2 regions of the Naumannella halotolerans genome follow, and region 1 is predicted to be linked to the other one. Evidence: predicted binding sites of a transcription regulator. Region 1 holds the regulator's gene; the other holds the start of a gene.
The links. The regulator LexA, encoded in region 1, represses DNA repair genes until DNA is damaged. The targets are predictions, from matches to a motif close to TCGAACANNTGTTCGA.
Positions count from the first base shown of each region.

Region 1 (4,209 bases):
CGCAGACCTCGCTGTTCGGCACCTTGTCGTTGTGGCAGGGGATCGACGTGCCCGGGGACACCTGCCAACTGGTGATCATCGAGAAGCTGCCGTTCCCGCGGCCGGACGACCCGCTGATGCAGGCGCGGCAGCAGGCGGTTTCGGAGAACGGTGGGAACGGGTTCATGAGTGTCGCCGCCACCCAAGCCGCTCTGCTGCTGGCCCAGGGTGCGGGCCGGTTGATCCGACGGGTGAGCGATCGCGGAGTGGTGGCGGTGTTGGACCCGCGGTTGGTGACCGCCAGGTACGGGTCGTTCCTGCGGTCGTCGATGCCGCCGATGTGGTCGACCAGGGACCGGGAGACGGTGATCAACGCGCTGCGTCGGCTGGCTGCGGCATCGGAGCAGGCTGCCTGAGTCTCCCGGCTGGAGTATCCCTGCGGGGGCGTCCCCGAGCGCCGGGAAAGCCGCCTCAATCCGGCCGCTGTCGCTCGGCTGACCGTAGCCGGCGCAACATCCGGGCATCGGCGAAGCCGACCTGCCGGGCGGCACTGTCGATGGAGACTCCTCGGGCGATCAGGCTCTGGGCATGTTCCAGCCTCAGCGTCTGTTGGTAACGCAGTGGGGTGGTGCCGGTGGCAGCCACGAACGCCCGGGTCAGCGTTCGCTCGCTGGTCGCTTCGGCACTGGCCAGAATCCGCAGGGGCAGTGTTCGGTCCAATTCGTACTCGATCCGATCCTGTACGCGGTGCACGAGATCATCCATGTGGTTGCGATGGATCAGCAGCGGGCTCAGTTGTGGGTCTCGGCCATTCCGCCGGGTGTAGACCACCATGTCGCGCGCGGCTGCTGCGGCGACCGACGGGCCATGAGCAACAGCGACCAGGTGGAGCGCAAGATCGATTCCACTGGCAATGCCGGCAGAGGTGATCACCCGATCATCGACGGTGAAGAGCACGTCGCGTACTACCTCTGCCGATGGATGGGTCCGTGCGAGCTCATCCTGCAGCTCGTGGTGGGTGGTGCATCGACGGTGATCGAGAAGTCCCGCCTGTCCGAGATCGAAGGCGCCGGAGCAAACACTGGCTATGGTCCCACCTGATCGGTGGTGCTCCCGAAGTCTGACCAACGCCTCGGCTGAAAGGGCAGCGGGGTTGGTGGTTCTGGCCGCCGTGGCTCGACCCGGAACGATGATCAGGTCCGCGGCACCCAAGGGCGGCCATTCATCGGTGGCCGCAAGATCGACTCCCTGGTCGGATCTGACCGTCGGGGAGCTGGCGACGTGCACCACCCGGTAGTCCGCACCGGCAGCGTTGGCCGACTGGAAGACCTGGGCCGGCCCGGCTAGATCAAGCAACACGAGCCCGGGCGTCAGGACGAACACGACTGTGATGGTCGCTGGCGCTCCCTTCAGGAGCTGGTCAGTCACCGTGCTCCAGTCGCAACAGGTCCTCGGTGTTCAGTACCTCGGCAAATCCTCGTTGCTGCAGGATTGCACCGGTCCTTCGGATCAGTTCCGTTCGGCCCACGATGCCGTACCGGTCGTCGACCAAATCGGAGGTGGTCGTTGCATCGAGGACGAAGGTGACTTCAAACCCGAGGTCGGAAGCCAACCTGGCCGTCGTTTCACAGCACTGTTCGGTCCGGACACCGGTGATCACCAATCGGCGGATTCCCCGTTGAACCAGCAACTGTTGTAGGCACGTTGTGGTGAACGAGTTGACCGAGGTCTTGGTCACCTGAGGCTCAGCGGAAGCCGGCCCGAGTTCGGTCACGACCTGGACGAACCCGCGGGCCGGGTCGAAGACCGTTCCCGAGTTCGGTTCGGAGTGGGTGATCCACACGATCAGGTCAGCGCGGACACGCGCCCAGTCCACCACTCTGGAGATGTTCGCCAAGGTCTCCTCCGGGCACATGGCCCTCCATTCGGATCTCCTCTGGCGAAACGACTCCTGAACGTCGATGACCAGTAGGGCAGTGTCTGTGCGATGGTTCACCCGTCCATCATCGGTCGCCCACGCCCACCCTGCCAGTCACCCCCAAGTCACGATGCGGAACGATCCGGTCATCAGGACGGAGGGGGTAAACGACTGACTGTCCGCTCGGAGACCACCTGGTTGCCGGTACGGACCCTCGGCACACGCCGCAGTAGACGCTGCGGACGGTCCGGCTCAGACCCGGCGCAGCACGGCGACGACCTTGCCGAGGATCGAGGCATGGGTGCCGTCGATCGGCTCGTAGGCCGGATTGTGCGGCATCAGCCAGACCTTGCCGTCACGGCGTTTGAAGGTCTTCACCGTGGCCTCGTCGTCGAGCAGTGCGGCCACGATGTCGCCGTTGACCGCATCGGGCTGCTGGCGGACGGCGACGAAGTCCCCGTCACAGATCGCCGCATCGATCATCGAGTCACCGGAGACCTGCAGCAGGAACAGGGTTCCCTCGCCGACCAGTTGACGGGGCAGTGGGAACACGTCCTCGACGCGTTCCTCGGCCAGGATCGGCCCGCCGGCCGCGATCCGGCCGACGATCGGTACCGAGACCGGCTCCGGCATCGCGTCAGCGATCCCGGTCACGTCCAGTTCCTCGGCATCGGTGCCGGGCAGCAGCACCTCGAGCGCCCGGGGACGGTTCGGGTCCCGCCGCAGGAAGCCCTTGTTCTCCAGCACCTTCAGCTGATGCGCCACCGACGAGGATGAGGCCAGGCCGACTGCCTGTCCCATCTCCCGGATGCTCGGCGGGTATCCGCGTCGGGTGACCGACTCCTGGACGACCTCGAGAATCTTCCGCTGCCGCGGGGTGAGGCCGTCGGCGTCGAGCTGCCCGTCCGGATCGGTGCCGAGTTGGTCGGCGATCGCTGCCGAGGTCGGTCGTCCCGCGCGCCGGGAGGTGGAGCCTGCCATGTCCCGAAGGCTAGGACACCTGAAGCCGGATTCAAACAACTGTTCGAGCGTGTCGAGGAGATTGCCTCAGATCGTCGACCTCCCGGGGCGGTGGACGAGCTGGCCGAGGAGCAGCCCGATCTGCAGCAGAACCGGATCCCGGGTCGGCAACGGTGTGTGGACGGTGTCACCCTCGGGTCCCTCCATGACGGGTCGCGGCCCGCGGGGAGCCGGCGCCGACCGCCACCATCAGGGCCGGTGACACCGGGGGTCTGGAACGAGTGTCAGAGCTCGGTGTTTGAGTGTGCTCGTGCTCGACCGAGAGGTCGGACAGAAGACATGTTTCGAACATTTGTGCGAAATGTCCTTGCTCTTGTCGGCGGGGACGGCTAGAAATGTATCGAACAGATGTTCGAGTCCGGTCGGGTGATTGGAATCAACCGCACGGACCACTTCCCACGGAGGTCATCATGGCAGCCAGCATTCTCGAGATTCCGTCGTCCGACGTGCTCCTCACCCGTCCCCGTCGGACTGCTCCCGACCTTCGGGTGGTCGAACTCGCTGACCGGGTGCAGGGAGGGGAGTTCAACCAGCTGATGCGCATTCCGCTGGCCGACCTGATGCGCGGCAATCCGTGCCCCGAGGCATCGCTGCCCAGTTCGGATCGGCGGGACGTCACGGCTGCCGGTACGTCCAAGGGTGTGTCGACAGCTGTTGCCGAGCAGACGGTCGGTGGGCCGTCGGTGCGGACCGCCGTCTCACCGTCCGCCCCGGTGACGCCGCGTCCGGTACGTCGGCGCCGCCGGTCCGGGCCGCATGCGCGACCGGTCGTCCGGGCACCGAAGGTGTCGGCGCGCGGCTGCACGGTCGGTCCGTCCGTTGCTGCCGTCAGCAGCAGCGGATGGCAGTTGACCGTCCGTGGACAGGTGCTGGTGATGGGTCTGATCGGGTTGATCGTCCTGGTCGCGATGGTCTGCATCGGGATGACCATCGGGGAGATCCTCACCTCTCCGGCCTACCTGCGCTGAGCCGCGGTGGGTCCTCGTCCTGCGGTCGGCTGCGGTCTGCCGCGCGCGAGGCCACGAGGCTAATGGATGCTGGATGCGCGTCCCACCACGTCGGCCGTGGGCGAGCGGCGCGACTGCCCATGCCGATGACTCGCCGACAACGAGGAGTCCGCATGGTAGTGAGGAGTCCGCGTGGCGGTGAAGAGTCAGTGCGCGCCGAGAGAGGGACGCCGCCGCAGTGAATGAGCGCCAGCGAGGCCGCGACCCATTGGTCACGGCCTCGCTCGTTTCGGTACTTGCTGCCGAATCAGGTCACCGGTCGAACCGGGCACCCTCGGGCTTCGA
Region 1 covers NZ_SOAW01000001.1:856,630-860,838, forward strand. Annotated here, with positions in the region: gene CLV29_RS04010 (ATP-dependent DNA helicase) at 1-395, shown strand, start outside; gene CLV29_RS16670 (helix-turn-helix domain-containing protein) at 451-732, opposite strand; partial or broken gene CLV29_RS16675 (DJ-1/PfpI family protein) at 919-1,407, opposite strand; gene CLV29_RS04020 (cysteine hydrolase family protein) at 1,400-1,975, opposite strand; gene lexA (transcriptional repressor LexA) at 2,150-2,878, opposite strand; gene CLV29_RS04030 (hypothetical protein) at 3,328-3,885, shown strand; gene CLV29_RS16680 (DUF805 domain-containing protein) at 4,177-4,209, opposite strand, start outside.

Region 2 (4,209 bases), 180 kb from region 1:
GGGACCCAACCGGTCCAAGGCGGCCTGGTGCTCGGCGGTGCAGTACCCCTTGTGCACCTCGAACCCGTAGGCGGGGTAGGTCTGCGCCAGCTCGGTCATGATCCGGTCCCGGGTGACCTTGGCGATCACCGACGCGGCGGCGACGCAGGCCGCCACTCGATCCCCTTTCCACATGGCCAATCCGGGAGCGCCGATGCCGTCCACGCCGAACCCGTCGGTGATGACGAATTCGGGGCGGCGCTCCAGGCGCAGGACGGCACGCCGCAGCGCCTGGATGTTGGCCACATGCATTCCCAGACGGTCACACTCGGCCGAACCGACCGCCACCACCGACCAGTCCAGCGCCTTGGAACGGATCTCGTCATAGGCGCGGTCCCGCGCCTTGGCGGTCATCAACTTGGAGTCCTTCAACCCGGTGATCTGCCGCGAGCGGTCCGGGGAGAGGATCACCGCCGCCGCGACCAGGGGGCCGGCACAGGCACCGCGACCGGCCTCGTCGGCGCCGGCCACCGGTGCGAGACCCGCCCTGCCGAGGGCGCGTTCATAGCCGTAGAGACCGCTGTCCCGCCGTACCAACCAGGGCCGCTGGCCAGCCAGCCGCTCGGACCGCCCGGCGCTCATTCAGCACCCGACCACTTCGGTCGAGATCACTCCTTCTTCCGGAGCGGGCTCGGACGGCGGGGGGATCTGGGCGAAGGCCTCGGGGGTGGAGAAGGTTCGCCATCGGTCGAACGGCGCGACGATCACCCACGCCGTGCCGACCACGTCGGACTGGGGTACGAAGGCAGCCGCACCGGGATAGTCACCGGTCCCCTCCTCGTCGAGGTGGCAGCGGGAGTCGGCGCTGACGTTGCGATGATCACCCATGACGAACAGGTGGCCGGCCGGCACCACCACGTCGAACGGCAGCCGGGACGGCGCGATCGGGGTCCCGCCGGAGCGATAGAGGTACTCGTCCTCGTCCAGGGACACCCCGTTGACCGTCAACCGGCCATCGGCGTCACAGCAGGCGACGTTGTCACCGGGCATCCCGATCACGCGTTTGATCAGGTGGTCGTCGCTGGTGTCGGGAAGGACCCCGAAGAACTCCAGCACCTTGCCCGCGGGGCCGCGCTCGGGAGTCTCCTGGCCCTGCAACCATCCGCCGGGATCCTTGAACACGATGATGTCACCGCGCTGGTAGTCGCCGATCTTCTGCACCACCACCCGATCGCCGATCAGCAGGGTGTTCTCCATCGACGGCGAGGGGATCAGGAACGGTTGCGCCACGAAGGCCCGGAGCACCCCGGAGAGGACCAGTGCGCCGATCACGACGATCACCAACTCCCGCAGGAATCTCAGCGTCGACCGTCCGAAGGACGTCTTCTCCGCCGAGCCGCGATTCGCCCTCACCGTGCCGCTCACCCGCCGCCCTTCATCGTTGTCCACCCCGTCCGTGCGGACGTGTCCGCGGCGACCGCGTCCCCGCCGAGGGTCCGCAGCCGCCCACGACAGCGTAGACCCTGGGACCGAATTCCGAGCATCCACCGGAGCCGATCCGCGGGTCCCGACGAGGGCCACCGCGGAGGATTCGACCCACGACGGACAAATATCGAACATCTGTTCGACTCCGGGTTAGACTTGGCGCATGAGCCAGATGTCGCTGTTCGACGACCTCACCGCAGCCGCGCCCGACCTGAACCCCTACGCCGACGGCCTGCACCGTCGACAGCTCGGCCGAGGGGCCTGGCTCGACCTGCGACCCGGCTGGGTGATCCGTCCCGATCTGCTGATGGAGCAGTTGAGCGAGCGTGTCCCCTGGTACGGCGAACGGCGTCAGATGTACGACCGGGTGATCGACGTCCCGCGACTGCTGAGCTTCCACGGGCCGCAGGACCGATGGCCGCACCCGATGCTGGAGCGGATGCGCAGCGAGCTGTCGGCGCACTACCGCCCGGAACTGGGCGAGGACTTCGTCAGCGCCGGTCTGTGCCTGTACCGCAACGGACGCGACTCGGTGGCCTGGCACGGTGATCGGATCGGCCGCAGCGCCGGTGAGGACACGATGGTGGTGATCGTCTCCCTCGGGGGAGTACGCCGACTCGCGCTGCGTCCGCGCGGCGGCGGTCGCGGACTACAGGTGCCGATGAGCTCGGGGGATGTGGTGGTGATGGGCGGCAGCTGCCAGCGGACCTGGGATCACTGTGTGCCCAAGATGCACGAAGCGACCCGGTCCAGGATCAGTGTCCAGTACCGGGTCGCCGATGTGCGGTGAGCAGGAGGTCAGTCCCGCTTCTCCTTGATCTTCGCAGCCTTGCCGCGCAGACCGCGCAGGTAGTACAGCTTCGCGCGACGGACGTCGCCACGGCGCTCGACCTCGATCTTGTCGATGATCGGGCTGTGCAGCGGGAAGGTACGCTCCACGCCGACGCCGAAGCTGACCTTGCGGACGGTGAAGGACTCCGAGATGCCGCCACCGTTCTTGGCGATCACCACACCGGCGAACACCTGGACACGGGAGCGGTTGCCCTCGACGACCTTCACGTGCACCTTCACCGAGTCGCCTGCACGGAACTGGGGAATGTCGGTACGCAGGGCCGGCTGGACTGCCGCCTCGATCAGCTTGTTCATCTCTCATCCTCACCGGTGCCACGGGTCACCTGGTCGCATCTTCGAATTCGATGGGCCCACCCGCCGGACGATCCCCCTGTGGCAGGAGCGGTGGTGTGGGCAACAGCGACTCATTCTGCCACGCCTGCGGCTGCAGGAGAAATCGCAGCGAGCGAACTCACCGACCGGGGCGCCGAGGACTTCGCAGCCCTCTGCCTGCCTCGGGTACCCAACCCACGAGCCACTCCCGCCCCGACAAGGTCACCCCCGGGCGGGCGGCCGATCTCGCGGCGGCGCGAGGAGGTCAGAACTGGTGTGCGTTGGCCAGCACCGGGAGGGTCCGGCGTACCGCGGACACGGTCTCAGCGGACAGATCGGCGAAGAGCAGCTGCGGCCCGGCGCCGGCCGACACCAGCACTGAACCATCGGGGTTGGCGACCACACTGTGCCCCACCCCGGTCGGCGCAGAGCCGTCGGACAACCCCTGGGCCACCGGATCCGCCTGGTCGCAGGCCACGACATAGGTGGTGGTGTCCATCGCCCGCGCCCTGGCCAGCAGACCGAACGCCTCGGCCTTGCCCTCGCCCGACCCCCAGGAGGCGGGGACGAGGATCACCTGTGCGCCGGCCGCTGCCAGGGCGGAGAACAAGCCGGGGAATCGGATGTCGTAACAGGTGGCGAGGCCGAAGGTCAGACCGGCGAAGGAGAAGGTGACCACCTGCGATCCGGGCTCGACGGTGTCGGATTCGGCGAAACCGAAGGCGTCGAACAGGTGGATCTTGTCGTAGGCGACCTCGACTCCCTGTCCGGTCGCCAACACCGTGTTCCGCACCCGCCCACGGCTTCCGGGGGTGAACATCCCGGCGACCACCAGCAGCCCGTGGTCGGCAGCGATCTGCCGTACCGCCCGGGCCCACGGCCCGTCGAGCGGCTCGGCGATGTCGACCAGGCGATGACCGAAGGAGCGCATCATCGCTTCGGGGAAGACCACCAGCCGGGCACCACCGGCGGCTGCCTCGTCGCAGCTTCGGCGCAGCAGTTCGAGGTTCTCGTCCAGCTCGCGGCCGCTGGTCACCTGGGCCACCGCCACCCGAAGCGTGCCGTCGGCTGCAGTCGGCTCCATGTTTTCCCTCCCGGTCCGGTGGATCCGTACCCGCTTCCCGAGCCTAATCCACGGGGTCGTGCCCGGTGCCTCGTGGACGACCGGTTGCCCGACCGGGCCGGGTGAACGGATACCCCGGACGACCTAGGATGGTCCGGTGATCGAACTGCGTACCCCGAGTGAACTGCGCGAGATGGAAGCCGCCGGCCGTTTCGTCGCCGACACCCTGACGGCCTTGGCTGCTGAGGTGTCGGTGGGTGACAACCTGCTGGACATCGACGCCGAGGCACATCGGCGGATCGCCGAGGCCGGTGCTGAGTCGTGCTACATCGACTATCACCCGAGCTTCGGGGCGAGCCCGTTCGGTCACGTGATCTGCACCTCGGTGAACGAGGGTGTCCTGCACGGCCTGCCGCACGACCGGACATTGGCCGACGGCGATCTGTTGTCGCTCGACTTCGCGGTCTCTGTCGACGGCTGGGTCGCGGACTCGGCCATCTCGGTGGTGGTCGGTGAGG
Region 2 covers NZ_SOAW01000001.1:674,213-678,421, reverse strand. Annotated here, with positions in the region: gene CLV29_RS03200 (ribonuclease HII) at 1-621, opposite strand, end outside; gene lepB (signal peptidase I) at 622-1,404, opposite strand; gene CLV29_RS03190 (alpha-ketoglutarate-dependent dioxygenase AlkB) at 1,628-2,254, shown strand; gene rplS (50S ribosomal protein L19) at 2,263-2,610, opposite strand; gene CLV29_RS03180 (carbon-nitrogen hydrolase family protein) at 2,894-3,712, opposite strand; gene map (type I methionyl aminopeptidase) at 3,849-4,209, shown strand, end outside.
Region 2: the regulator LexA is predicted to act here: its motif matches at 1,592-1,607, upstream of CLV29_RS03190 (alpha-ketoglutarate-dependent dioxygenase AlkB).